Regions from separate parts of the Sporosarcina sp. SG10008 genome, predicted to be linked through region 2. Evidence: riboswitches for the same ligand, from Rfam matches in the RefSeq annotation. Region 2 holds a riboswitch; each other region holds the start of a gene.
What was found. A riboswitch is a leader RNA that binds a small molecule or an ion and turns the genes downstream of it on or off. The one in region 2 is predicted to bind S-adenosylmethionine.

Region 1 (9,988 bases), 390 kb from region 2:
TGTTCATCAGGTCTTCAATCAATTGCTTATGCAGCTGAACGCATCATGCTCGGTCACTCGCAAGCAATTATTGCAGGCGGCGTCGAGTCAATGAGTATGGTACCGATGATGGGGAATACAATCCGACCGAATGCTCACTTAGCAGAAACGGCTCCACAATATTATATGGGAATGGGTCACACTGCTGAGCAAGTTGCAGTAAAATACGGTATCACGCGTGAAGAACAGGATGAATTTGCTGTGCTGTCTCACAAAAAAGCAGGTGCAGCGATTGCAGCTGGAAAATTCGATGATGAAATCGTGCCAGTCGAAGTCGTAAAGCGTTCTGTAGATGATAACGGAAAATATAGTGAGAAGAATTTCACATTTAAAATGGACGAAGGAGTCCGTCACGGAACAAGCGTAGAGGGATTAGCGAAATTGCGTCCGGCATTCTCCGTAACAGGTACTGTTACGGCAGGTAACTCGTCACAAACATCAGACGGAGCAGGCGCAGTACTTGTGATGGACCGCGAAGTGGCAGAAGCGCAAGGCTTGAAGCCAATCGCGAAATTCCTGTCATTTGCTGTAGGCGGCGTGCCACCTGAAGTGATGGGAATCGGCCCAATTGTAGCCATTCCAAAAGCACTTAAAATTGCAGGGCTTTCTATTGAGGATATCGATGTATGGGAGTTAAACGAAGCGTTCGCGTCTCAGTCACTTCAAGTTATCCGTCATCTAGGCCTTGATATAGATAAGGTGAATTTCAACGGCGGAGCAATCTCCCTCGGGCATCCACTCGGAGCAACAGGATCTATCTTAACAATTCGTATGATGAGTGAATTAAAACGTCAAGGTAAACAGTTCGGAGTCGTTACAATGTGTATCGGCGGCGGAATGGGCGCAGCCGGCGTGTTTGAGCTTTTGTAAACACTATATATTCGGCACCACTTATTTAGAATTAACTAGGTGATATACCTCACCAGTATAACGAACAATTCTAGCGAAGGAGCGACAAGTGTGAGCCGAAGCAATCAGACCGACAATGCTCTTCTGGCGGGCTTATTGCGTGAGGCCATCACCAAGCGACAAAGCGGTGTAGGAAGAACATTCTATTTATTAAGTGCTGACTATCTAGTAAACAAACCAGTGAATTTTATATTAATAGTGGACATATAAACCGTTAAGATTAAAAGGAGGAAACAACATTGACTGAATTAAAAACAAACGAACTGATTAAAGGTGGAGCTTTTCTAACGGAAGACATTGAAGCAAACCGTGTATTTACGCCTGAAGATTTTACTGATGAACAGAAAATGATTGCGAAAACAGCAGAAGACTACGTGAAAAATGAAGTTCAACCTGTTGTCGAAAATCTTGAAAACCATGAATTCGAGCACTCTGTAAGACTACTGAAAACTGCGGGGGATCTTGGACTTCTAGGAGCGGATGTACCAGAAGAATATGGTGGTCTTGGACTCGACAAAATTGCGTCTGCACTTATCTCTGAAAAGATGTCCGTAGCAGGCGGATTCTCGATTACTCATGGCGCACACGTTGGTATCGGAACCCTACCAATCGTACTTTTCGGAAATGAAGAACAAAAGAAAAAGTACTTGCCAAACTCTGTATCAGGTGACAAAATCTCTGCATATGCACTAACTGAGCCAGGCTCTGGTTCTGATGCATTGGGTGCGAAAACAAATGCGAAATTGAATGCTGCTGGAACACACTACATCTTAAATGGTGAAAAACAGTGGATTACGAACGCAGGATTTGCAGATATTTTTGTTGTTTACGCGAAAATCGATGGCGATAAGTTCTCTGCTTTTATTGTTGAAAAAGAATTCCCAGGTGTATCTGTCGGAGCCGAAGAGAAAAAGATGGGTATCAAATCTTCATCTACTCGTACGCTAATCTTACAAGACGCAGTAGTACCAGTTGAAAATTTGCTAGGTGAAATCGGTCGCGGACATATTATTGCATTTAATATCTTGAATATCGGTCGCTACAAATTAGGAGTCGGCACAATGGGCGGATCTAAACGTGCGCTTGAGCTTGCAATTACTTATACAAATCAACGTCAACAGTTCAAAACACCAATTTCTTCATTCAACTTGACGAAACAAAAACTATCAACAATGGCATCTAAACTGTATGCGGCTGAAAGCTTGATTTACCGTACAGTTGGTTACTTTGAAGAGCGTCAAAGCCAGTTGAGTCTTGAAGAGCAAAAAGATGGTAAAGCAATTGCGGCAGCAATCGCAGAATACGCAATCGAATGTTCTATCAATAAAGTCGTGGGATCTGAGGTATTGGATTACATCGTTGACGAAGCAGTTCAGCTTCACGGCGGATACGGCTTCATGCAAGAATATGAAGTAGAGCGCATTTATCGTGATTCACGCATCAATCGTATTTTTGAAGGGACGAATGAAATCAACCGTCTGCTAGTACCAGGTACATTCCTGAAAAAAGCAATGAAGGGCGAATTGCCATTGCTTCAACAGGCGCAAGCACTTCAAGAAGAACTTCTTATGATGATGCCTGAAGAAATCGGTGACGAAGCACTTGCACAAGAAAAAGCACTTGTGAAAAATGCTAAGAAAATCGGTTTGCTTGCTGCTGGTCTTGCTGCACAACGTTTTGGCACGAAGCTTGAAGCAGAGCAAGAGGTACTTGTAAATATTGCAGATATCGCTAATAATGTTTTTGCGATGGAGTCTGCACTTCTACGTACAGAAAAAGCAATTGCACGCAGCGGAGAAGAAAAAGCGCAACAGAAAATCCTTTACACACAAATCTTCTGCCAAGAAGCATTTGAAGAGATTGAAAGAGATGCAAAAGAAACACTTCTTGCGGCTGTCGATGGTGATAATCAACGCATGATGATTTCAGCGCTGCGTAAATTGACTCGCTCGAATCCGTATAATATCATCGCTAAAAAACGCGAAGCTTCAGTTAAGCTAATCGAAGCGGAGAAGTATATCGTATAACACGTATGTAGATTAAAATTACCTTGATCACACACTGGGCGTTACGTGTATTGCTTTTTTTGTATCGCTTTGAATTGAACAATTTCAATACCATTATCGAGATGTATTGATAAGTAGGGATGCGACTCTGTCGCATCCCTACTTATTCTTTCGGTAATCGCATGGTTTTTGTTCATTTGCCGCTCTCCAAAGACATTGATACAAGAAGTGCCGAAGCTTTTTTGGACGAAAGAATGGCTAGCTTCTCACCTAAAGATAAGCGGTCAAAGATATAATTTTGACCGCTCAATCCTTCTCTATAGTATCTCCATATTTATTTTAAGGAAGTGTCAATTTCCTATAAGGCATCACATAATCTTTGCAAAAGTAAGCAAAGAACGCAATGTACAACGTGCGAGAGTGCCCGAAATTGCATCTTCGGGCACTTACAATCTCTATAGAAAGTCATCTTTTCTATTCTTTCAAAGCACCTGCCCCACGGTAATAATATCGTAATTAATTCGCCGAAAGCGGGCCGAAAATAGTAAAGGGTTATAGCGGTTTACAAACCCTACTCGCTATCGTATTATGCAAGTCAATAATTAATCAACAGACGTGATTGTTTAATGAAGTAAAATTGACGATCTCACTTTGACGTCCAGGTAGCAATAGGCGCCCAGGTGTTTTTTCTGTTATAATGGCGAAAATGGAGGCGTTGCGGTATGGGATTAGTTTATTACGGTTATCCAAAGTGCGGGACATGCAGGAAAGCAAAAAAATGGCTTGAGACGAACAACTTGGACTTTCAGGAAGTGAACATAGCGGAAGCTCCTCCTTCAGTAGAAGAACTTGGCAAAATGATTGCGGCATCGGATTTGGAGTTGAAAAAGTTTTTCAACGTTAGTGGGACGAAATATAGAGAGCTAAACTTGAAAGACAAATTGCTCACAATGACAGATGAAGAGAAAATTAGCTTGCTGTCATCTGACGGTATGTTGATTAAGAGACCAATTGTCTTCGGTGATGGTAAGGTGACTGTCGGATTCAAGGAAGAAGAGTTCGACAAAGTATGGACTAACTGATTTCCTATCTTGTCTTTATTCGAGAAATATGACAGAATTGAAGAGAATGAAACTATTTATTTGGAGGGATACGGAATGAGCACACCAAAAGATCTGCGTTATTCTGAAGAGCATGAATGGGTAAAAGACGAAGGTGGTAACTACCGCATCGGTATTACTCACTTTGCACAATCTGAACTAGGCGATATCGTATTCGTTGAACTTCCATCTGTCGGAGATGACATCAAAGCGGACGAGCCTTTCGGAAGCGTTGAATCTGTTAAGACAGTATCAGAACTTTATGCACCAATCAGCGGAAAAGTAATTGAAGTGAATGAAGGACTTGAAGACAGCCCTGAATTTGTCAATGAATCACCGTATGAAAATGCATGGATGATCGTTGTTGAACCTTCAAATGTTTCTGAACTGGATGAACTTATGTCAGCTGAAGCGTATGAAAAAATGACTGTCGGAGAATAACTAAGACAAGGCGCCGGTACTTTTTCGGCGTTTTTTGCATCTTTATATAAAAAAGAGCGAAGGAGGGGCCTCTTGTGTCGGATGAAAGAGTAATTATCGTCGAGGGCGGTTCGGATAAGAAACGTTTGGCACGAATACTTGTTGAGCCTGTCGAAATTATTTGTACGAACGGCACAGTAAGTCCTTATCGGCTTGAAGAATTGCTTGCACCTTACGAAGAACATGAACTATTTGTCTTCGTTGATGCGGATGAAGATGGAGAAAAGACCCGTGTTTTATTCAAAAGAGAGTTCCCGGCAGCAATCCATTTGTACACAGAAAAGGTTTATCGGGAAGTGGAGACGACCCCATACAAAGTGTTGGCTACAATACTACAAGGTGCGGATTTTAAAATCAGACCGGAATTTCTAATTTAAAGGATGTAGAATTAATGGAAACTTGGACACGCGAACAATGGGAGATGGCTTTGAAAGAGTCTTCAGTGGCAGCGTTTTATTTATATACACCAATGTGTGGAACTTGTGCAGTCGCATCTAAAATGATGGGAGTTATTACCGTCATGAGACCGGGAATACCAATCGGGAAAGCAGATTTGAATTACGTACAAAATATTGCAATTGACTATGAAATCGAAAGCGTTCCTTGCCTTCTTATACAAAAGGATGGCGTTTTAACCCATAAAATTTATGCATTTCAATCAGTACCGTATCTACTTGAAGAAATAGATTGACAATAGATATGGAACTTTGATATACTTCGTCTTAACATTCAATTGAATAGGTCACTCTTATTAAGAGAGGTGGAGGGATAGTGCCCTGCGAAGCCCGGCAACCGTCACGTAAGTGAAATGGTGCCAAGTCACACAAAGCATACGCTTTGAAAGATGAGAGATTGGACAACGTTTATTTTCGATAACGTCAAGCCTTTCTGCCCGTCTGCAGGAAGGCTTTTTTGTATTGAAAAGCGGAAGGCGCCGCTCAGCCCCGACAGGCACAAGTCAGATTGCGAAGGGGGCGTACCTAAGCCACCACAGCGAACTGCCTTGTGACCCGAGGGGGTGGCGCCTGAAGCTAGACAAAATTAGTAACAAAACAATTTTTCTGAGGTGAAAAAAATGATTTATTTAACGGATATAAATAAACGATACGGTGAAGGGCCAGGCAGTATTTCAGCAGTCGAAAATGTATCGCTTGAAATTACTGACGGTGAGATTTTTGGAGTCATCGGCTATAGTGGGGCAGGAAAAAGTACGTTGATTCGACTACTGAACGGTCTTGAAATGCCAACGTCAGGTAGCGTTAAAATAGGAAGTCTAGAAATATCAGCAATTAAAGGGAAAGAGCTAAGGGAAGCACGACAAAAAGTGAGTATGATTTTCCAACACTTTAACTTACTGTGGTCTAGAACAGTGAAGGAGAATATCGCTTTCCCTCTTGAAATCGCGGGTGTACGAAAAGCCGAGCGTGATAAGAAAGTGGCGGAACTGATTGAATTAGTTGGTTTGGCTGGTCGTGAAAATGCATATCCATCCGAATTGTCTGGAGGTCAGAAACAGCGCGTAGGGATTGCTCGTGCGCTTGCAAACGACCCTGAAGTCCTTCTTTGTGACGAAGCGACTTCAGCCCTTGATCCAGAAACAACGGATTCAATACTAGACCTTCTAACAGGAATTAATGAACGACTTGGACTGACAATTGTGCTTATCACACATGAAATGCACGTTATCCGGAAAATTTGCCACAGAGTTGCAGTTATGGAGGCAGGGAAAGTTGTTGAGTTGGGAGATGTCCTGGATGTGTTCCAATCACCGAAGGAACCGATCACAAAGCGGTTTGTCTCTCAAGTGACGGAACCCGTGGAGGCGAAGCAGGCAATGGCGCATATTAAGGAAGAATTTCCTGCCGGCACGCTTATCAAGCTTGTATTTGTAGGGGAGCGGACAGAACAACCTGTGCTCGCAAGTCTTATTCGGAAATTCACTGTCGATGTGAATATCGTGCAGGGAAACATATCCCATACACATGGCGGGGCATACGGCACACTGATACTTCAGCTGCTTGGAGATTCCTCAATCATTGAGGAAGCAATTCAATACCTCAATGAAAATGATGTTCAGACGGAGGTGATCGGTAATGATTGAAAACCTTTTTCCGAATGTCGACTGGACTAAAATGTGGGAAGCAACAGTGGAAACACTCTATATGACTGCGGTTTCTACATTGTTCACTTTAGTTATTGGGTTAGGACTTGGAATTTTACTCTTCCTATCTAGTCCCGGTCAACTTTGGTCGAATAAGTTGGTCAATATTATATCAGGAGCATTCGTCAATATTTTTAGATCCATTCCGTTTATCATATTAATCATTTTACTTATTCCGTTTACGAAATTTCTTCTTGGTACAATCCGCGGACCGGATGCAGCGATGCCGGCACTTATTATTGGGGCGGCTCCGTTTTATGCAAGAATGGTGTTGATTGCATTACAGGAAATTGATAAAGGTGTAATTGAAGCTTCGAAGTCAATGGGAGCGAAAACGAGAACGATTATTTTTAAAGTTCTTATACCGGAATCGATGCCTGCACTTATTTCAGGAATTACTGTAACAGCGATTGCACTCGTCGGGTACACTGCTATGGCTGGGATTATCGGAGCAGGTGGACTTGGGACTCTTGCATACTTAGATGGATTCCAGCGTAGCCGGGAAGACGTTACACTTGCTGCAACAATCCTTATTTTAATTATCGTTTTCATCATTCAATTCATCGGGGATTTTGCGGTGAGGAAATTCGACAAGAGATAATAGTTAGTACAGTAATATCAGGCCAAGCCTGTAAATTATATAAAAACATAGAAAAAGGGGAGAAAAAATCATGAAAAAGCTTTTAGGGGGAATAGTATTAGCAGTACTTGTATTGGCATTGGTAGCTTGCGGAGCGAAAAATGACAGCGATGATAAAAGTACAAGTGGGGAAGACAAAGCTGACAAAGAAACTGTTGAAGAAACGGAAATTGTCATTGGTGCATCTAACACACCGCACGCAATCATTTTAGAAAAGGCAGCACCGATATTGAAAGAAAAAGGAATCGAACTTGTCATTGAAACATACCAAGACTATATTTTGCCAAATAAAGATCTTGAATCAGGCGAATTGGATGCGAACTTCTTCCAGCACATTCCTTATTTAGATCAACAAGTAATTGACCACGGTTATAAGTTTGCGAATGCAGGAGCTATCCATATCGAACCGATGGCTGTTTACTCGACGAAATATAAATCAATTGATGAACTTCCAGACGGTGCAGTTATTATTTTTAGTAACTCAGTAGCTGAACATGGCCGTGTCCTTTCTTTGTTAGAGTCAGCTGGGTTAATCAAATTGGCTGACGGAGTAGATAAAGTAACAGCTGAAGTGAAAGACATTGTTGACAACCCTAAAAATCTGGAATTTGATGCGAATTACGAACCATCACTTTTACCACAATTGTATAAAAATGATGAAGGCGATGCAGTAGTTATCAACGCAAACTATGCAATCGATGCAGGTTTGAATCCACTTGACGATTCTATCGCGATTGAAGAGACAGAGTCGCCATATGCAAACATCATCACAGTAAGAGAAGGCGATGAAAATACTGAAGCAATTAAGACTTTGGTTGACGTGTTGAAATCGAAAGAAATCCAAGACTTCATTCTCGAAGAGTGGGGCGGCGACGTCATTCCTGTGAAGTGATTTGATGATGAAAGTGGACAACTATCTTTACCCATCACCTAGATTGTCATCTTAGAAAAAAGGGAGATTATGAAATGAAGAAATTTCTAACAGGTGTTTTATTAGCAGTACTGATACTCGCGCTTGCAGCTTGCGGAACAAAAAACACTAGCGGCAGCAATAATGTAGGCGAAAAAGAAACAACTAAGATTGTTGTCGGAGCTTCCAATACACCGCATTCGATCATTCTAGAACAAGCAAAACCATTGTTGAAGGAAAAAGGTTATGACCTTCAAATCGAAACATATCAAGACTATGTGTTGCCGAATAAAGATCTTGAATCCAGCGAACTCGATGCAAACTACTTTCAGCATATTCCTTATCTCGAATTACAAATTGAAGATGCGGGATATGACTTTGTAAATGCAGGCGGCATTCATATTGAGCCAATCGGCGTTTATTCGAAAAAGTATAAATCACTTGATGAACTTCCAGATGGTGCGACGATTTTAATGAGTAGCTCTATTTCTGATCACGGACGAGTGCTTGCGATGCTTGAATCAAAAGGGCTTATCAAACTTGACGAAAGTATAGATAAAACAGCTGCTGAACTGAAAGATATCGTTGAAAACCCTAAAAACATCAAATTTGACGCAAACTATGAGCCGGGATTAATGCCGCAGCTTTACTCAAATGATGAAGGCGATGCATTGCTGATCAACTCGAACTTTGCAATCGATGCGGGTTTAAATCCGATTAAAGATTCTATTGCTATCGAAGACGCGGATTCACCTTATGTAAATATCATCGCTGTAAGAAAAGGTGATGAAGATAAAGATTCGATCAAAGCTTTGATTGAAGTATTGAAGTCAAAAGAAATTCAAGACTTTATTTTAAAAGAATGGGATGGCACAGTCGTTCCGGTAAAATAAGTATGAAGAAAACTCCGCCGAAGATTTTGAACTCGGTGGAGTTTTCTTTTTTCCAATAGATGTTAATCACAAATAGATGTTCCAATAGCAAAAATATTATGGTATTGTTGTCTCTTAAATACATATATTTATCATAGGGGGATATGGTTTTGAAGTTCAAAATTGGTCTAATATGGCGTATCGTTATTGCCATTGGATTAGCAATTGTACTCGGTGTACTTCTACCGAAGATACCGACAATCGGAGCAGCCTTTACGGACTGGTTTGTCAGTCTTGCCGCAACATTTAATATGATTTTTGGAGGTTTCCTGAACTTTATAGTGCCTCTAATCATTATTGCGTTCATCACGCCCGGAATCGCTAAGCTTGGCAAGGGATCTGGTAAGCTCCTTGGACTGGCAACAGCATTTGCATATATATCTACAATTGTAGCTGGTATTATTGCATATTTTTCGGCAACAGCATTATTGCCAGGATTTATCGGAAGTCTTGGAGACGGCAAGGTAGAAAAAGCAGGTCGAGCTGCCGCGGAATCCTTTTTTGAACTTGAAATGACACCGATTATGGGTGTTATGTCAGCGCTCCTTCTCGCATTCGTACTAGGTATAGGTATGGCATCCATTGGTAGTAAGGCAATGCTCTCTGTATTCGAGGAATTGAATGTTCTAATAGAAAAGGTGATTGCATTCGTTATCATTCCGCTGTTACCATTCCATATTTTCGGGATTTTTCTAAATATGACATATACCGGTGAAGTTGCGAAGGTTCTTTCCGTGTTTGCGCTGGTATTCGTTATGATTATCGTTCTTCATTTCATCATGCTAACGATTCAATATACGATTGCTGGTTC
Region 2 (9,988 bases):
AAATAATCGTCAATTATTTGAAAGATGAACCACTTGTTACGGACGTTCTCTATCCAGGAAAAGGTGGAATGCTATCATTTCGGCTGAACGATAGTGAATCGGTCGGGCCATTCCTTGAAAATCTGCAGCTCATTACATTTGCGGAAAGTCTAGGCGGAGTGGAAAGTTTCATTACTTATCCAGCAACGCAAACCCATGCCGATATTCCTCGTGAAGAACGAATACGACGTGGCGTCTGCGACCGACTTTTACGTTTCTCTGTCGGAGTCGAGGAGGCTGACGATTTGATCGCAGATTTGAAGCAAGTGTTTGCAACTTTGAATAGCGGGGTGCTACAACGATGAGTTTGAATAAAGAACGGTTGGAAACGACTATTATCCATGCTTCGACCCGCGGAGATTACGAACAAAAAACAGGTGCTGTCAACGTTCCTATCTACTTATCTTCAACGTTCCATCAGGAAAGCTTCGATGCATTCGGGCCGTATGATTATAGCCGTTCGGGCAATCCAACGAGGGATGCGTTGGAAAAAACAATTGCCTCACTAGAAGGCGGTTCGCGCGGATTGGCCTTTGCTTCCGGAATGGCTGCCATCTCGGCTACATTTATGCTCCTTTCTTCGGGTGACCATATCGTAGTTACCCAAGATGTCTACGGCGGCACATACCGATTCGTAACCGAGGTATTACCGAAATTCGGTATCGACCATACATTTGTAGATCTAGCGAATGTAGATGAAACCGCACGTGCAATCCGTCCAAATACAAAAGTAATCTATATTGAAACACCATCCAACCCGCGTTTGGGCATTACAGATATTAAAGCGATTGTTGAACTTGCAAAATTGAATGACTGTCTGACGTTTCTCGACAACACATTCATGTCGCCACTTTACCAGCGTCCACTAGATCTTGGAGTTGATATCGTTGTTCATAGTGCTACCAAGTTTTTATCGGGGCATAGCGATATCATTGCTGGGCTAGCGGTTACAAAGGGTGAAGAACTTGGCAATCGATTGGCATTCATTCAAAACTCTTTCGGCTCTATTCTAGGCGCACAAGATTCTTACGCGTTAATTCAAGGAATTAAAACGCTAGGTGCCCGTTTAACACAGTCATCCGAATCGGCGAGTAAAATAGCCTCGTACTTGAACGACCACCCGTTAGTAGATGAGGTGTTTTATCCAGGGTTAGCAAGTCATCCAGGACACGCAATCCACTCGAAACAATCGACAAGTCCAGGCGCTGTCTTATCTTTCCGTTTGCCAAACAGAGATGCAGCAAAGGCCTTTGTTGAAAACGTTCGGATACCCGTTTTCGCAGTAAGTCTAGGCGGAGTTGAATCAATTCTCTCCTATCCTGCAACGATGTCCCATGCCGCCATGCCTAAAGAACAACGGGAGAAACGTGGTATTACCGATGGTCTGCTACGTTTTTCTGTTGGACTCGAGCATGTCGATGACTTGATTGCCGATTTTGATCAAGCCTTGATTAAAACAAGTGAAAAAGTTGCCATACCTAATTAAGTACCATTAAAGAAAACATTATTATATTGGAAAGAAGGAATTTAAATTGACAAAACCTATAGCCGAACAAACTTTGACGAAAGCACCATTTAAAGCAGATCACGTCGGGAGCTTTTTAAGACCAGAACGCCTAAAGCAGGCGCGTTTGCAAAGAGAAACCGGTGATATCACTGCCAAGGAATTACGCACAATCGAAGACGAAGAAATTACAAAGCTCGTCGAAAAGCAAAAAGAAGCTGGACTTAATTCTGTGACGGACGGAGAATTCCGCCGTAAATGGTGGCATTTTGACTTCCTTTCTGGCTTTGACGGCGTTGAGTTTTTCGAAACAGATAAAGGACTCCAATTCAATGGTGTTGTAACGAAAGCACACGGCATTAGAGTGACAGGAAAAATTGGGTTTAGCGACCATTACATGATTGAACACTTCAAGTTCCTGAAAAGTATCGCAGGTGATGCAGTCGCAAAATTCACGATTCCAAGCCCGAATATGCTGATTCACAGAGCGACATTCGAAGAAGGCATCTATGCAAATGACGAAGAGTTATTTGATGACTTGGTTACAGCCTATCAAGACGTAATTCAAGCACTGTACGATGAGGGATGTCGTTATCTTCAAATCGATGACACGTCTTGGGCTTCCTTCTTATCGGAAGAAGGAAGGGAAACATTGAAAGCGAAGGGGCAAAATCCTGACAAACTTGTACAACTATCGGCACGTGCCATCAATGAATCCATCGCGAAAAGGCCTGCCGACTTGCTCGTGACGATGCATATTTGCCGCGGCAACTTCAAATCGACCTATTTTTCTAGTGGTGGCTACGAGGATGTATCCGAAACAATTTTCGGCGGATTAGATGTTGACGGTCTTTTCCTTGAGTTTGACGACGAACGCTCCGGCAGTTTTGAACCGTTGCGCCATGTCAATCGCCCTGACCTTTTCGTCGTATTAGGCTTGATCACCTCTAAATTCGGCGAATTAGAGGCCCCTGAACAGCTTAAAGCAAGAATAGCAGAGGCCTCAAAGTATGTTCCTTTAGATCAACTATGCTTAAGCCCACAATGTGGCTTCGCATCAACAGAAGAAGGTAATCAGTTAACTGAAGAACAACAATGGGAAAAAGTTCGTCATGTTGTAACTATCGCGCAAGACGTTTGGCAGTAACCTTTACAAATTAAATAGGCTAATAAAACTCTTATGAAGAGCGGTGGAGGGGCTGGCCCTATGAAACCCGGCAACCATTCAACAATCATGTTGATAAGGTGCTAATTCCTGCAAAGCACTATGCTTTGGAAAATGAGAGGGTATTTTCTCTCGAATGCCTCTCTACTAACACAGTGGAGGGGCATTTTGTTTTATTAACAATAGAATTGGAAGTGTGAGAAATGAAAAAGGAAGGTTTGCAAAGATATCATACGATTTGGGGCTTGTTATTTTTAGGTTGGTTTGTTTCTTACGTTGACCGGGTTGCAACTGGGCCGATCATTACATATATGATTGAAAATGAAGTTTCTTTTTTTGCAGACGTGGCAAACCCCCATGGAATTGGCGGATTGATTGGTAGTTTATTTTTTGCCGGTTTTATGTTAATGCAATTTCCTGGTGGCTACTTTGGGGACAGGTTTGGCTATCGTGCTATTATCATTTTAAGTATTGTTTGGGCTGGAATCGCCACTTTATTAACGGGTTTGGTGGGAGGCCTTGTTGCATTTATTCTTTTCCGAGTCCTACTCGGGCTAGGCGAAGGCGTTTTTTATTCGAATGACCGCTCTTATATTGCCTATCATACACCTCCTGAAAAAGTTGGATTAGGAATGGGTGTGGCGCTTACCGGATTATCTGTTGGTCTGACAGCGGGCACACTTGGCGTCCCTTATCTTATTACAGTCGCAGAACCATTTATGGGTGAAGGGGCTTGGCGCTTTCCTTTTTTCGTGACCGGAACAATTACACTCATTATTGCACTCCTACTATTTAAATATATGAAGCCCAAAAACGATTCAAGTGCTTCTGTAGATTTAACTTCACCTGGTATTAAAGCACAGTTTGGCAAAGGCCTATTGTACATGTCCATGTACTCAGCCGTTTTTCTTGTCATAGTGATGGGCATCTATTACTTTTCCGTCAAACTAGGTCTGTCCTCTATCGCGATTGCGGTCATTCTTGTTGCACTTTGTCCGCTCTTAATACTTTATTTATACACAACGAAGAAGTCTGAAATAAAACCGTTAATAGCGAATAAGAATCTCTTCTTATTGTACTTGTTCTTTATCCCTATCATGTGGCATCTATGGTTTTACGGATTTTGGTCCGTCTCTATCGTCAAAGATTTCGGTGGCGGTGCATTAATGGCTGCCGCTTTGATTGCATCGTTTAATGGTTTGGCTGGAATCATTGGTTTTCCTCTTGGCGGCAAAATTTCTGACATAGTGGCCAATCGTCCAAATGGGCGACGTAACGTCCTTGCTGTGCTAACCGCTGTACTGACGGTAACCATTTTTATATTTGCAGTCTATGTCATGATGGGCAATAACAATCCCATCGTTATGTCTATCATTTTGTTTGTCTCCGGATTATTCTTTTTTGCATTGCAACCGGTGGCACATGCTCTGGCTTCCGATTTGACGCCCGAAAAAAGCAGAGGATCCATGTTTGGAATGCTCAATTTGATTGGAGAAATCGGAGCAGTTCTCTCACCTGTCGTCTCCGGGGTGATTCGAGATAACACCGGCAGCTGGGGCTTGCCACTTCTACTCGATGGTGCATTAATGGCGGCGGGCCTAGTTCTAGTGCTAGCCATCTCCAGTAAGGCGGTCCGCAAGAATGTTGTATCCTTGGCTTGAGAAAAGCGCAAGATGCCCTTTGAGATGCAACAGGCATAATTCAATCAAAGGAAGTAGGCAGGCTAAGATCGCGATGTTCTGCGGCAATGGCTCGTGGGGCTAGACACTATTCCAGGTGAGCTGCAACTAAATATTTGAACAACTATCTCACTTGGTTTCAAGTATTAGAAAGTAGCCAATATCAGAGAAATGAAGTCACTTTGAATGACTTGATTATCAGAGGAAATCTAACACAAAATACAGAAACCTATGATGCACCTATATATGTTGAACTAATGGTTCTATATAATCTCCAGCGAAGGCGCCTCATAGGGGTAGCCGTGCGTTGTTGAGTGGATTCTTTATGTCAACATATATAGGATTCGCACTATAAAAAGTAGTTCTTATTCAACTAACGGACCATTTAATGGAATAAACTATGTTAAAATTGAATCAATTCAAAAGCAAAAGAAAGGAGGGATTATAATATGGGCTCAACTTTGGAATTTGTGCGTATTTTACTACCCATTGTAATAGTGGGTGGAATTGCAGTATTTGTAATTCTAAGAATGAAACATAAGTATAAGAAAGGCACGCTTGGTAAGAAAAAGTCAAAAAGTGCTCAAAATTTATTAGATAGTTTAATACCATTCGGAATGATGATTGGATTCGCTATTGCTGTACTTTTAAACATATTTTCCCTAATTCCCTTACTATCTGCAATTGCTTGGGGACCTGGGATAGGTTTATTAGTTGGCTATTTTGCTTATGAAATTTATAGCAAAAAAGAAGAAATTTATTCCTAACATTTTTTCCATAAATGGGTACCTTAGTATAAGAAGGCTGTACTACGAATTAGAACTTCTGGATAATTGGAAGTTTCCCCCTATATCAACATTAAACTTTAACAGAGCCTCTTTTTCAAGAAAAAAAGGCGTGTCATCAGTAGATTAAACTGATGACACGCCTTTCTACACTGAAGATTGTATAGACACTGTCAGCCATAAAATTCTTCTGGAATTGCACCTATAGTTCTACGGTGATACAGAAGTGGTTCTTTACTTTCATTCTGAATATCTAATACTTCGCCTATTAATATCGTATGATCTCCAGCTTCAATTTGTTGCACCGTCTTACATTGTAAAACCGCAAGCGAATTTGAAAGTACTGGTAGGTTTAAATCCGATTCTTTCCAATCACATTGACTAAATCGATCAGCAACCCTGCTCGAGAATAACGTACATAACTCACTTTGATCTGCTGCCAAAATATTCACCGAAAATTTTTCAGCATCTAGAAAGTCACTATAAGTGGATACTCTTTTATCAATGGACCATAAAATTAGTAAAGGCTCTAATGATACCGATGCAAATGAATTGACCGTTAACCCCATCGGTTTTTTATCTGCATCAAATGCTGTAACGACAGTGACTCCCGTCGGATAATTCCCCATTGCTTCTTTAAAACTCGCTACCTGCTCTATCTTACTTCCCATATCAGCAACTCCCATTTTCTTATTTCACTTAAAATCATATCAAATCTATTAGAATATTTCATACTTTGTGATTCCGCACTAAATTCACTGGTACATGTTCACTCGAATCTTCCTTCTCTGTAATCTTTATAGGCCTGCATAATCTCTTCTTCTGAATTCATCACAAACGGGCCGCGAGCTACTACTTTTTCTCCGACAGGCTTACCTGCATATAACATGATATGCAGTTTCTCTTCTGCGTGAATCTTCACCTCAGTTTGTTCTTCATCTGTTCCACGTTCCAACCAGAGAACCTGCCCCTTCTTCCCCTCCACGCTTTCAATGCCAAATGTCCCTATTCCTTCTATTATATACAGAAATCCATTGTAACTGCCGGGAAGGTCCTGTGTAACAGTGGTACCGGGTTCAATGATCAATTCAACCATCGTAACAGGCACGTGATTTTTCGTATCAGCCGTAACACCTTCCGATGAACCGGAAAAGACACGTATCGTAGCGCCATCTTCATGACGGACTGACATATCTTGTGCACGCATGTTCTGGTAACGCGGTTCCGTCATTTTTTTATCACTTGGAAGATTGACCCACAGTTGCAAGGATTGAACCGTTTCCCCAACAGCCGGATCCTCTGTATGAATGATCCCTTTACCCGCTGTCATCCATTGAACGTCTCCAGGGTGTAGTTCCCCTCCCCCAGTCTTATTGTCAAAGTGTTCTAGCGTCCCATCAATGACGTACGTAACTGTTTCAATACCACGGTGCGGATGCATGCCAAATGTTCCACGCCCAAAAAAGTCTTCAGCCATCAATAGAAATGGATCGACTTCTTCCCAGTTTCCCGGTTCAATGACCAATCCTACTTTATGAGTTGGCGAGTGTTCCTGATAAACGACATCCCTTACACTTCTGATTCCCCTTGAAAAGACCGATTTATTATTCATATTAAATTCCTCCTTCTGTTTTTGGATGTATATGTTGAATTAAAAGATTCCATTGTATTCGCTACTGTGCTAAGGGGTGCCCCGTCCTAAGACAGGCTTCGGCTGCCCCTTGTAAGGCTCTTTCGCTAAGTTTAGTAAGGTGTTCATTTGTTCAGTATATATAGCTAAATTTTACCGAATAGTAATGGATCACTATATATGTTATTATGGAATAAATCTACCCGAATGTGAAGTACGCACTATAAAGTGCTATAGTATACAAAAAGATACCTATGGAGGTTATTATGGAGATAAAGCCTGAACTATGTAAAGTTGACGAAGCTTTAGGGATCTTGGTAGGTAAATGGAAACCAATTATTTTACTGCATTTAATTACTGAAGGTACTCAAAGATTTAGTGAATTAAAAAGATTGATGCCCGACATTACTCAAAAAATGTTAACCAAACAATTAAGGGAATTGGAAGATGAAGATATTATTAACCGAGTCATCTATCCGCAGGTTCCCCCGAAAGTTGAATATTCTATTTCGGAGTACGGAAAAAGCTTACAGCCCGTCTTAGCAATTATGCACGAATGGGGTACCGGACATGCCACACATATTGAAAAGAAAAGAAATAGCCAGAATACCAGCGACGCACTATAATGGATAAATCAAAAACAGACACTCTCCAGAGAGTGTCTGTTTTTGATGATCAGTAGATTACTTAAGCTTTAACTGTAGCATTTGTTTTGTTATAGAACTCAATAAAGTTAAATACTACTGAATCCAAGAAATCGATTGTAGCTTTATCAGTAAGTTCACCAGCTTCGTTCATTTTCTCATGAACTGAACCGATGTATACTTCGTTACCTGGCAGTAAGATAGGAGCTAACGCCGGATTTGACAGAATTTCTCTTAAGTGGAGTTGCGCACGGATACTTCCGAATGCTCCCATAGATGATCCTACGATGAAGCCAGGTTTGTTTTTAAGTGTGAAATCTCCACCACGTGATAACCAGTCGATTGCATTTTTCATTGCGCCTGGAATAGAGAAGTTATATTCAGGAACTGCAAATAATACAGCATCTGAATCTTTTACATTATTTTTAAAATCAACTACGTTTGCAGATGGGTTGCTTTCTATATCAATTGAAAACATATCAAGATCATTGATAAAGACAGGTGTAATGTCTAATTGATCTGCATAACGACTTCTCATATGTTCAACTATTTTTAAGTTGAATGAAGTTGAACTTGTACTACCGATAATTGCCTTAACTTTAATTGCCATGATGTAAAACTCCTCTATTATATATGATTGTGATTGTAATTCAGCTTCCTATACTAATTATACACAAGTAAATCAAATTAGGTAGTACGCACTTCAAAGTGCCATAGTATATGAAAGGATACCACATAAGGCAAAAGTAAAAATGCTGACCTAAGCTCGTCATATTTTCCTGCGTAACCGAGCATATACTCCGACAACCGAGCATATACTTCGCCCGACCAATCATATCCCTCGCCAACCGAGCATATCCTGCACCCGACCAATCATATACCACGCAAACTGAGCATATCCTTCACACGACCAATCATATACCACGCAAACCGAGCATATCCTTCATACGACCATTTATATCCTACGACAACCGAGCATATACTCCGCGCGACCAATCATATCCCCCACCAACCGAGCATATACTTCACGTAACCGATCATATCCCTCACGCAACCGAGCATATACTTCGCAGACCAATAATCCCCCGACCACAATAAAAAGGTATCTCCCCGTCATTAATGCACGGGAAGATACCTTTTTTATTGTGAACATATGAATACATGTAATAACAAAGCAATGGTGCCTTACTGAGGTAGCCTAAGCGGATTTGAAATGAATCTTCATTTCAACTTAAATAATTAATTCTTAAGCGTAGCCAATTGACTTTCTCTAACTTCTTTCGCCGCTTCAACCATGATTTTCAAAGCGCCAATTGTCTCTTCTTCTTTTCTTGTTTTCAAGCCACAATCCGGGTTAATCCAAAATTGTTTTGGATTAATTGTTTTGAGTGCACGATTAATATTTTGTTTCATTTCTTCCTTGCTTGGAACACGTGGACTGTGGATGTCATAAACGCCTAAGCCAATTTCTTTATCATACGTATTGTTCTCAAATGCAGCGATAATTTCGCCATGACTTCTTGACGTTTCGATTGAAATAACATCTGCATCCAGCGCGCTAATGGATTTGATAATACCGCTGAATTCCGAGTAACACATATGCGTATGAATTTGCGTGTCATTTTCAACAGAAGAAGTTGCCAATTTGAATGCATAGACAGCAGCATCTAAGTAACTTTCACGTTTATCTTGATCCAACGGTAAACCTTCTCGAAGCGCAGGTTCATCTACCTGAATCATGCGAATACCGTTCTTTTCAAGCTCTTCAATTTCTTTACGAAGTGCAAATGCAATTTGGTTCAATACGTCGAAACGTGGAATGTCATCTCGGACAAAGGACCAATTCAAAATCGTTACAGGGCCCGTCAGCATACCTTTTACAGGCTTCGTCGTTAACGTTTGAGCATAGACACTTTCTTTCACAGTAATTGGTTCACTAAACGCAACATCACCTAAAATGAGTGGTGGCTTGACGCAACGAGAACCATAAGACTGAACCCAGCCAAACTGTGATACTGCAAATCCTTCGAACTTTTCACCGAAGTATTCAACCATATCTGTTCTTTCAAATTCACCATGGACCAAAACATCAATGCCGATGTCTTCTTGAATTTCAATCCATTTGTCAATCTGATCTTTGATAAATTGCTCGTAGGCCTCGTTTGTAATTTCTCCTTTACGCCATTTAGATCTTGTCTGTCTTACTTCTGGCGTCTGCGGTAAACTCCCGATTGTCGTTGTCGGCAGAAGAGGCAAATTAAAACGTTTTTGCTGCTCGATAATTCGTTTCGCAAATGGCAATGAGCGATTTACATCTTGCTCAGTTAGATTTTCAATCGTTTCTTTCACTTCAACGTTTTGCCGATACTTCGAGTTATTTAGACGTGCAAGTGCATTTCTGCTCTCCTCAAGTCCTGTCGCAATCGTTTCAGTGCCATCGTGAATCCCCCGACTAAGGAGCACAATTTCAGCAAGCTTCTGATCAGCGAATGACAGACCGCCTTTAATAATTGGATCCAATTTCTCTTCAGTTTCCGTACTG
Region 3 (9,988 bases), 490 kb from region 2:
GATCGTCCGATACAAGTCGGATCTCATTTCCATTTCATTGAGGTAAATAAATTTCTTGAATTTGACCGTGAACAGGCAGTTGGAATGCATTTAAATATCCCATCTGGTACCGCTGTGCGTTTTGAACCCGGCGAAGAGAAGGAAGTTGAATTAGTTGAGTTCGGCGGAAAACGTCACGTGTTCGGACTGAATAATTTGACGGAAGGTTCGACGCATAATAAGGACGAAATTTTAGATAGAGCAGCAGAAGCAGGATTTAAAGGAGCCGAGGATAAATGAAAGTAACACACGAACAATATGCGAAAATGTTCGGACCGACAGTAGGCGATAAAGTGCGTCTTGCTGACACGGATCTTTGGATTGAAATTGAAAAAGATTATACATCATACGGTGATGAAGGTGTTTTCGGTGGAGGAAAATCACTTCGCGTATCGATGGGCCAAAATGGTAAAAATGTTCGCGCTGAAGGTGTTCTCGACACAGTCATTACCAACGTTATGATTATTGACCATACAGGTATTGTGAAAGCAGATATTGGTATTAAAGATGGCCGTATCATCGGAGTCGGAAAAGCAGGAAATCCGCTTTCGATGGATGGTGTAGATCAGGATATGATCATCGGCGTGGGAACAGAAGTGTATGCGGGTGAAGGATTGATTGCAACAGCGGGTGCTGTCGACACGCATATTCACTTCATTAGTCCTCAGCAAGTCGAAACTGCACTTAACGCAGGTACGACTACATTCATCGGTGGTGGGACAGGCCCGGCCGCAGGTTCGAAAGCGACGAGTTTGACGGCGGGCGAGTGGCATCTTCATAGAATGTTACAAGCAGTTGAAGATTTACCAATCAACGTTGGGTTACTTGGAAAAGGGAGCGCATCTACAACGGAACCAATTATTGAACAAGTCCGTGCAGGTGCAATCGGTATGAAAATTCATGAAGACTGGGGTGCGACTCCAGATGCTCTTAATCAGAGTCTTATAGTTGCAGATGAATTCGATATCCAAGTCGCGCTACACTCCGATACGCTCAATGAAGCTGGATTTGTTGAAAATACGATTGAGGCAATTGACGGGCGTGTCATCCATATTTTCCATACAGAAGGAGCAGGCGGCGGACACGCGCCAGACCAACTGAAATTGGCTGCATACCCAAATATTTTGCCGGCATCGACGAATCCGACAAAACCATTTACGACAAATACAATCGATGAACATTTAGATATGCTTATGGTATGTCACCATTTGAAACACGATGTACCTGAAGATGTAGCATTCGCAGATTCACGTATTCGTCCTGAAACAATCGCTGCAGAAGACATTATGCAAGATCTAGGTATTCTTAGTATTATGTCATCCGATTCACAAGCGATGGGACGTGTAGGTGAAGTTACAATGCGTACGTTCCAAACAGCAAACAAAATGAAAATGCAACGCGGTCCACTTCCGCAAGACGAAGGAAAAGACAATGATAACTTCCGTGTAAAACGTTATATTTCAAAACTAAATATTAACCCAGCGATTGCACACGGAATCAGCCATGAAGTCGGTTCACTCGAAGAAGGGAAACTGGCGGATATTGTCCTTTGGGAGCCTGCATTTTTCGGCGTGAAAGCAGAAGTCGTTATTAAAGGCGGAATTGCTGTTTACGCAATGACTGGTGATCCAAACGCGTCTATTCCAACTCCGCAACCGATGATGGGACGCCGTATGTTTGGTTTCCACGGTCAAGCACCACAACACGCGGCAATGACGTTCCTTCCTAAAATTGCAGTAGAAGAAGGCCTACCTGAAAAACTGGGTCTTAAGAAAATGATTGGTACTGTTAAAAACTGCCGTAATATTGGTAAAGCAGACATGAAACATAACAGTGAAACACCAGAAATTGACGTCAATCCAGAAACATATGAAGTGAAAATTGACGGCGTACTTGCTACGTGTGAACCAGTAAGCGTTCTCCCGATGGCACAACGTTACTTCCTGTTTTAATTACTAATTATTATTAAGGGAAAGCTCGAAATGGTTGAAAAGATATTTTACAGCCACTTCGACCTCATCCTATTGAACATGCCGATAAAGGAGGATGCCAAATGCTTATAACTAAAGTCATTGGTAACATTGGAACGGAAGAAGAAATTGCTGGTAAACAGACAGAGTGGATTGAACTTGACTGGGAAGAATTGAGTAAACGCATTCTACGCAAAGAAACAGATCAAGGTACAGATGTCGCGTTGTCACTTGAACAACAAGAGCACCATGAGGACCACGAACATCATGACCACGACGATCATCATCATCATCATGAACACCAGCCATTACAATATGGCGATATCTTATTCGAGGATGACTCACGTCGTATTGCCGTTCGCACAAAAATGGAGCCGGTTATCGTGATTAGCCCGAAAAACATGACGGAAATGGGTAAAACGGCTTTCGAACTTGGAAACCGCCACACACCGGCATTAATCGAGGAAAACGAAGTCATCGTGCGTGCAGATCATACGTTGAATAAATTGCTAGATGAAGTGGGTGTCGCATATGAAACAACTGAAAGACGATTCAAACAACCATTCAAATACCGAGGACACTCTCACTGATCTTGCCCTTTTACGATTAATTCAAATTCATGATTCCGCGTTTCCGATTGGGTCCTTTACGCAGACGTATGGCATGGAGACGTATATTCAGGAAGATGTGATCCGGACGAAAGAGGATTTGGTCGCTTATTGTACGTCGTTTCTTTTTCAAAACCTGGTGCGTGGGGATGCAATTTTAATTCAAGAAGCGTATGCTGCGGCTCAGGAACAGGATATCGAGCGACTTCTCTATTTGGAGCAATTATGCGGGGCAATCAAACTTGCGAAGGAATCACGTGAGGCAAGTGTGAAACTTGGAAGACAGTTTATTAAAACGGTATCTCCACTCGGAACAGATGATTTCCTTGCGGACTGGAAAGCCCGTATTGATGCAAAAGAGATTAAAGGTCATTACGCCATTCTTTATGGTATTTACAGTGCTACGACAGGCGTCAGTGCGCATCATGCGGTCATGACGTATTTGTTTGCATCGCTTAACGGACTCGTCCAAAATGCGGTCCGTGCTGTGCCGTTCGGTCAAACAACTGGCGTCCAAGTAACGTATGAATTGATTGGACATGTGACGGAAGCGGCTAAATTAGTTGCTACGTTGACAGAAGCCGATATTAGTAATAACGCGTTAGGTATTGAACTTGCTTCTATGAAGCATGAGTATTTGTTCTCAAGATTATTTATTTCATGATGGATTGAAAGGAGTTTTTATAAATGAAACCAGTACGTATTGGCATAGGTGGACCAGTTGGATCGGGCAAAACATCGCTCGTCGACCAACTTACACGTGCAATGCACAAAGAATATAATGTAGCGGTCATTACGAACGATATTTACACGCGTGAAGACGCTCAATTTTTAATAAATAGCGGTGTACTTGAAGCGGATCGCATTTTAGGTGTTGAAACGGGAGGTTGCCCACATACGGCTATCCGCGAAGATGCTTCTATGAACTTCGCAGCAATTGATGAACTGAAAAGTCGTTTTGAAGACCTCGATATTATTTTCGTGGAAAGCGGCGGAGACAACTTGTCCGCTACATTTAGCCCAGAGCTTGTTGACGGCTATATTTATGTTATCGACGTTGCAGAAGGTCAGGATATTCCGAGAAAAGGCGGACCTGCTTTGACGCGTTCTGATCTTTTATTGATCAATAAAACGGATCTTGCTCCATACGTTGGCGTTGATCTTGAACTAATGGATAGCGACGCAAAAAAAATGCGTAACGGACGTCCATACATTTTTACAGATGTAAGAACACAGAAAAATGTTGACCAAGTTGTCGCTTGGATCAAGCACAATATGCTATTAGAAGGTGCGGGATCCGCTGGTTCAAATGCTTAAGCCGTCTCGCGCCATCCACCACGGAAAACTTGACTTGGAATTTGAGCCAAGAAGAGGCTACACACGGATGCCCCATGTTTTCCAACAGCCTCCATTGAAGGCGAGTCGTGAACTGTACGAAGGTAAAAACCCGACAGCGACTGTCTACATAATGGAGTCCTCTGGAGGCATGGTCGCCGGGGATCGAAATGACATTACAGTGAAGCTTGCTCCAGATAGTAGCGTAAGGTTGGTTCAGCAGTCCGCTTTAAAGATCTATCCATCGTATACCGGAGACACTTGTGTACAGACCATTAACATCGAACTCGGAGAAGGGGCACGCCTTGAATGGATGCCAGAAGTAATTATTCCGTTTGTAGATGCAAAATTCCGAGGTGACACGACACTTCGAATCGCACGCGATGCAACCATATTATGGGGTGAAATCGTTGCCCCAGGACGTGAAAAGCGTGGCGAGATATTTGATTATCAATCATTCCATACGAATTTCAAAATTTTTGTCGAGGATGAATTAATTGCTTTTGACTCTCTGCATTTCTCACCAAAAGAAACGGCACTTGGTGATATCGGTGTACTGGAAACTGCAATGTATATCGGTTCAATCTGGCTCGTATCGCCGAAAGCCGCAGATGTAGACGTCCGCGCAATACAAGAAACATTGCGGGTCGAAGAAGGTTTAAAAGCTGGTATGACAAGGCTTGAAGGAAATGCAATCCATTGCAGATGGCTTGCAGTTGATCAGTGGACCATGCAGGAAGAGATGAAGCGTGTATACGCGTTGTTGGCAGAAATAGTTTAAGAGGACACTCCAATGAGGGGTGTCCTCTTTGGGTTTGAAGTTTTACATCACTTCGATACCCTTTTTTTATTCCATTTTTTTATTAAAAAATCCATCAACCAGGTATAGAGAAACATCGAACCGACTAGGACAACAGCAATGTAAATGTATTGCAAGAAAACTGGAATGTTATACTCCTTTATGAAATCCCCTGAATAAAGCATGATGAAAACCAGCGCTATAAGAAGTACAATCATACCTATCGCATAAATAACCATAGTACTTAGAGGCGTTGTCCGAAGTGTCTTACGGATGGAATCCCTAGATTTTAAAGCTCTTATAAGTAGATATAAAAATAAAACGAGTGATAGATAGTCATTTGCTACAAACAATAAAATAAGTCCAAGTAATATAATCGACCAGGTGATTTTTTCATAGTATTTATCAATAAATTTCAGCATTAATCTTCCCCCAGTATGTGTATACTATATATACGGAATGATTGATGGAAAAGTTTCCTTTTATCACAAATTGAATATGTTCTACTACAAAGGAGTTTGTCGTATGCAAGAAAAAAGACCAATGGGCCAATCACGAACAATCCAGACGAAGCTAGTATTGCCGCCAGATACCAATCATCTGCAGACAATTTTCGGCGGAAAAGTTCTCGCGTATATAGATGAAATCGCTGATATCACGGCAATGAAACATTCAAAAACAGCGGTTGTAACTGCTTCAATCGATTCAGTCGATTTTGTATCGTCGGCGCGTGTAGGAGATGTACTTGAACTTGAGGCAATTGTCACGTCAACTGGCCGTACATCGATGGAAGTATTTGTATCGGTCCATTCAATGAACCTGCTTACAGGCGAAACAAAACTAACAACCGAATCCTTCCTAACGATGGTTGCCATGGATGAAAATAACAAGCCTACTCCTGTGCCGGGCATTTATCCGGAAACAGAGGCTGAAAAGAGTCTATTTGAAACAGGCCCCGCACGCCGTGAACATCGGAAATTGCGGAGTGAGATGAAACATTAAATAATTTGTTATGGAAAAAGCCCACGGCAAGTTATGGGTTTTTTTACATTGTGTCGCGTATCATTTCAATGCCATTTCTACTTTTCACATAAAATGTTTCATTGTAAAAACGAGTATAATCTAAATAATTCATGTTTTGTGTATTGACAATCTATTCGGAAGACTGTATTGTACTCATTAACAACTAAATACGTAACTTTCTTATCCAGAGAGGTGTAGGGACTGGCCCGATGATACCTCAGCAACAGACTTTTAAAGTACTGTGCTAATTCCAGAAGCGTAAGTGTAATGCTTACTGCTTGGAGATGAGAAGAGCAAATAGCGAATTCGCCAAAACCTCTTCTTGGAATTTAGAAGTGGTTTTTTGTTTCGTCTAGGCTCCGGGCGCCAGATGCTTGGGTCATAAGTTAAAGCTGCTCTGCGGCAAAGAACGCCGCTACGCATCTTCATCTTATGCCTGACGCATCTAAGCGGGCGCCCTTCGCTTTTGTTACTTCTGGAGACTAAAGTTACCTTCAAAAAATGAAGGGAGACTTATTGTGTCAAATGAATTAATCAATGCAATTGCTTTATTAAAAAAGAAAGAATGGGTCGATTTAACACATACTTTCGGGCCTGACTCACCCCGTTTTTCAGCATTTGATGCAGCAGAGTTTACAACATTATTTGATCACGATGATGGATTTTTCGCACAGAGCTTTAAATTTGCGGGACAGTACGGCACACATATTGATGCACCAATTCACTTCGTTCGTGATACAAGATACTTGGATGAATTGGGTTTGAAAGAATTGGTATTACCGCTGGTGGTCATCGATAAATCGAAAGAATCTGATGCAAACCATGATTTTACATTAACTGTTGAAGATATTCTGAAGTTTGAAGCTCAGCACGGGCAAATTGAGGCAGGTACATTTGTGGCATTACGCACAGATTGGGGCAAACGCTGGCCGGATAATGAGGCATTTTGCAATAAAGATGCCGATGGGAATAACCGTATACCGGGTTGGGGCCTTGCTGCTTTGAAGTTTTTATTTGATGAAAGAAAAGTAAAGGCTGTCGGTCATGAAACTTTCGATACGGATTCAGCCATTGATTTTCAAAAGAACCAAGCTCTTTTAGGCGAATATTATGTTCTTGAACAAGATACCTACCAAATTGAGCTATTAACAAACCTAGATAAAGTGCCCTCAAAAGGCGCGGTCATTTTTAACATCGTTCCGAAGCCGGAAAAAGCATCAGGATTCCCGGTACGCTCATTCGCGATCCTGCCGTAAGAAAAGAAAAAGGGCCCGCTCATTTGCGTTCCTATCGTAAGAAAACAAGAGAATCCGCTCATTCGCGTAATAGCCATAAGAAAAAAAGAGGATTTGCTCATTTGCACTCCTGACCTAATAAAACCGTAATTTACTCCTAAAACAGAAAGAAGGAATATACCATGACAAATCAATCGACAACACTAACACAAGCACCATTCAGAGCGGATCACGTTGGAAGTTTACTACGACCAGATAATTTGCATAAAGCGCGCAAAGACTTCAAAGAAGGCGTAGTTACTGCACAACAATTACGAGAAGTAGAAACAAAGGAAATTAAACGGGTTGTTGATAAGCAAATTGAAGTTGGTTTGGAACTTGTAACAGACGGTGAATTTAGACGTACGTGGTGGCATTTAGACTTCTTGGAGCATTTGAACGGAATTGAAGGATATGTGCCAGAGACTGGCTACGTATTTGATGGTATTGAAACAGAACGATATAACGTTCGAAACACAGGCAAGATTTCGTTTGACCCTAATCATCCATTCATTCAAGACTTTGTTGAGTTTAATGAAATCGTAGGCGGCCGTGCCGTTGCGAAACAAACGATTCCAAGTCCGAATCAGCTCTTTAATATCGGAATTCGTGATGAAACGATTTATCCTGACATTGAAGAATTTGCCAACGATGTTATTCAAGCATACAAGGATGCTTTGAAAGCATTTTACGAAGCTGGTGTACGCTACTTGCAGTTGGATGATGTCTATATCGCGGGGCTTTCTGCACCGAATATCCCGTTTAACGACGGAGCCTATTCAAGAGAACAACTAATCGACTTGGCACTACGCGTCATTAATGGCGTTTTGGAAGATAAACCTGAAGATCTTTTCGTAACAACACACCTATGTCGCGGAAATTACCAATCGACGTGGGCGTTTGAGGGAAGCTACGCACTGATTGCACCCACACTTCTTGCAAAAGAAAAAGTGGATGGCTTCTTCCTTGAATATGATGATGAGCGTTCAGGAGACTTTAAACCGTTGGATCATGTGCCAAATGGCGGAGCGAAGGTTGTCCTTGGTGTTGTTACTTCGAAAAATGGAGAAGTGGAAGACAAGGATGCGGTCATTGCGCGTATTCAAGAAGCCACACAATACGTGCCACTTGAACAACTATGCTTAAGTCCGCAATGCGGATTCGCTTCAACGCATCACGGCAATAAGCTAACAGAAGAGCAGCAATGGGAAAAGTTGAAATTCATTGTGGACGTGGCAAAGGAAGTTTGGGGTTAAACTGATAAACCGGAACAAGGCTCATATGCTTTGTTCCGGTTTATTCCTTATTCCACTGTAAATGGCACAGCAACGGATAATTCGTGCATGGGCTCGCCTATTGAAATAAATGTTTTCACAAGACGGTATTCACCTGGAATCAGTGTCACGCCGAGCGCGTCGACCGAAAAGGTCTGCCGTGCTTTATTGCCGGCTGACAACACGTTTCCAAAGTCTTTGAAGGACGGGTTCTTTAAGAATACGGCATCTGAATACGTAATAATATACCACTGGCCATCTTTATTTACTTCAATATGATAAAATTCGCCCAACTGGTAATCGGATGAGCTGTTATTTCGTACAAGCGTCTTAATGATGGATGGCGAACCAACGAATGAATCTTCGTCCAATACAAGTGATAAACCTTCTTCTGATGAAAACATTTCCTGGTCAGGCACGGGATCGGGCAGTGTAGAAACTGCGGGTTCTTTTCCGCAGGCGGAGAGGGGGAGTATAAGAACGATTGCAATTAACAGCAGTTTATTCATGATGGAAACACCTCCACTTCTAGCATATACCTTTAAGGGTGGATAAACCTTGATTGATATCAATAAATAGCTGTGGATAAGTTAATTCCCATGAAAATTCATTGATTGTTATCCACATGTGGGTAAAATATAATGTGTAAATGAAACTTCATCCACTTATTTTCGTATAACAGAGAAAGGGGTGGAGTCAATGAGACAGGAAATACAAGAACGACAAATGGGATTGACGATGATACGTACTGAGCGCAACCGAGTGAAAAGGCGTCTTGAGGGCACGGAGGTAAAACTTAAAGACGCAATTATACAACGTGATAACTTGCATGAAAAACTGACAAAAGAACAACAGGATGTAGTGAAGCTTGGCAAGTTTTCTTTTATGAATAAGATAAGTGAGTGGACAGGCAAGTGGGATGAAAAAATGGAGAAGGAGATTTCAGAAGCAGCGGATGCGGAGCTCCATTATAATGAAGCAGAAAAAGTAGTGACGGACTTGGAAGCGGAAGCGGTCCGATTACGTGAAGAGATTAAAAATCCAGACTTCGACTATATCGAGGAAGAGTGGGCGGATTTTCTGAAGGAGAAAGAGACTTGGATTCGATTCAATGACACAATTGCGAATGGGACGTTACAAAAAATAGCAGATGATAGAGTACGACTGCGTTCAATGCTGCGTGAAATTGACGAAGCCTGCGATGCAGGTAACAAGGCAAATCGGGCACTCGATGCGGCGCTGGAGAAGCTTGGGGCGGCAGAAGGATTGTCGGTATGGGATACATTCCTTGGCGGTGGCTTGCTAGTATCGGCTCTTAAATACTCCGAAATTAATAGCTCCGATGATCTTGTCCATCGCGCGCAACGTACCCTCCGCCATTTTGAGACGGAACTGATGGATGTCCAAAATGCCGCGACTGAATCATTCACGGTGAACAAAAGTGACATCTTTACATTTACAGATCTGTTTTTCGATAATATTTTTTCAGATTGGATGATTCATTCCCGCATTACAGACGCGAAAAGTAAGCTGAACGATGTGCTTCAAGATGTGCGCAAGGTTCAAGACCGACTTGCGAGAAAGCGTGATGAATTGTTGCATGAATTAGAGAGGCTAGATGTACAGGAGCGAGAAATTATTGAAGCGTAATGGATTGCAAAGGTAA

Region 1: linked by a shared signal. The riboswitch ahead of ACGLYD_RS01920 (methionine ABC transporter ATP-binding protein) and the one ahead of ACGLYD_RS22205 (MFS transporter) in region 2 are both predicted to bind S-adenosylmethionine.
Region 3: linked by a shared signal. The riboswitch ahead of ACGLYD_RS19725 (cyclase family protein) and the one ahead of ACGLYD_RS22205 (MFS transporter) in region 2 are both predicted to bind S-adenosylmethionine.

Annotation. Positions count from the first base shown of each region.
Region 1 is NZ_CP172607.1:371,092-381,079, forward strand. Features, by position in the region: gene ACGLYD_RS01885 (acetyl-CoA C-acetyltransferase) at 1-909, shown strand, start outside; gene ACGLYD_RS01890 (acyl-CoA dehydrogenase family protein) at 1,188-2,975, shown strand; gene ACGLYD_RS01895 (hypothetical protein) at 3,017-3,151, opposite strand; gene ACGLYD_RS01900 (arsenate reductase family protein) at 3,677-4,036, shown strand; gene gcvH (glycine cleavage system protein GcvH) at 4,112-4,495, shown strand; gene ACGLYD_RS01910 (toprim domain-containing protein) at 4,570-4,911, shown strand; gene ACGLYD_RS01915 (thioredoxin family protein) at 4,926-5,225, shown strand; SAM riboswitch class I at 5,280-5,385, shown strand; gene ACGLYD_RS01920 (methionine ABC transporter ATP-binding protein) at 5,610-6,635, shown strand; gene ACGLYD_RS01925 (methionine ABC transporter permease) at 6,628-7,296, shown strand; gene ACGLYD_RS01930 (MetQ/NlpA family ABC transporter substrate-binding protein) at 7,367-8,227, shown strand; gene ACGLYD_RS01935 (MetQ/NlpA family ABC transporter substrate-binding protein) at 8,302-9,138, shown strand; gene ACGLYD_RS01940 (dicarboxylate/amino acid:cation symporter) at 9,288-9,988, shown strand, end outside.
Region 2 is NZ_CP172607.1:4,684,061-4,694,048, reverse strand. Features, by position in the region: gene ACGLYD_RS22220 (methionine biosynthesis PLP-dependent protein) at 1-344, shown strand, start outside; gene metC (cystathionine beta-lyase) at 341-1,525, shown strand; gene ACGLYD_RS22210 (5-methyltetrahydropteroyltriglutamate--homocysteine S-methyltransferase) at 1,572-2,690, shown strand; SAM riboswitch class I at 2,719-2,829, shown strand; gene ACGLYD_RS22205 (MFS transporter) at 2,912-4,369, shown strand; partial or broken gene ACGLYD_RS22200 (hypothetical protein) at 4,492-4,701, shown strand; gene ACGLYD_RS22195 (hypothetical protein) at 4,837-5,154, shown strand; gene ACGLYD_RS22190 (flavin reductase family protein) at 5,346-5,843, opposite strand; gene ACGLYD_RS22185 (pirin family protein) at 5,942-6,784, opposite strand; gene ACGLYD_RS22180 (winged helix-turn-helix transcriptional regulator) at 7,069-7,428, shown strand; gene ACGLYD_RS22175 (NADPH-dependent FMN reductase) at 7,490-8,056, opposite strand; gene metE (5-methyltetrahydropteroyltriglutamate--homocysteine S-methyltransferase) at 8,686-9,988, opposite strand, start outside.
Region 3 is NZ_CP172607.1:4,192,527-4,202,514, forward strand. Features, by position in the region: gene ACGLYD_RS19685 (urease subunit beta) at 1-279, shown strand, start outside; gene ureC (urease subunit alpha) at 276-1,991, shown strand; gene ACGLYD_RS19695 (urease accessory protein UreE) at 2,093-2,599, shown strand; gene ACGLYD_RS19700 (urease accessory protein UreF) at 2,541-3,281, shown strand; gene ureG (urease accessory protein UreG) at 3,305-3,934, shown strand; gene ACGLYD_RS19710 (urease accessory protein UreD) at 3,969-4,733, shown strand; gene ACGLYD_RS19715 (hypothetical protein) at 4,781-5,173, opposite strand; gene ACGLYD_RS19720 (acyl-CoA thioesterase) at 5,277-5,753, shown strand; SAM riboswitch class I at 5,952-6,065, shown strand; gene ACGLYD_RS19725 (cyclase family protein) at 6,293-7,030, shown strand; gene ACGLYD_RS19730 (5-methyltetrahydropteroyltriglutamate--homocysteine S-methyltransferase) at 7,192-8,304, shown strand; gene ACGLYD_RS19735 (immunoglobulin-like domain-containing protein) at 8,352-8,831, opposite strand; gene ACGLYD_RS19740 (hypothetical protein) at 9,022-9,972, shown strand.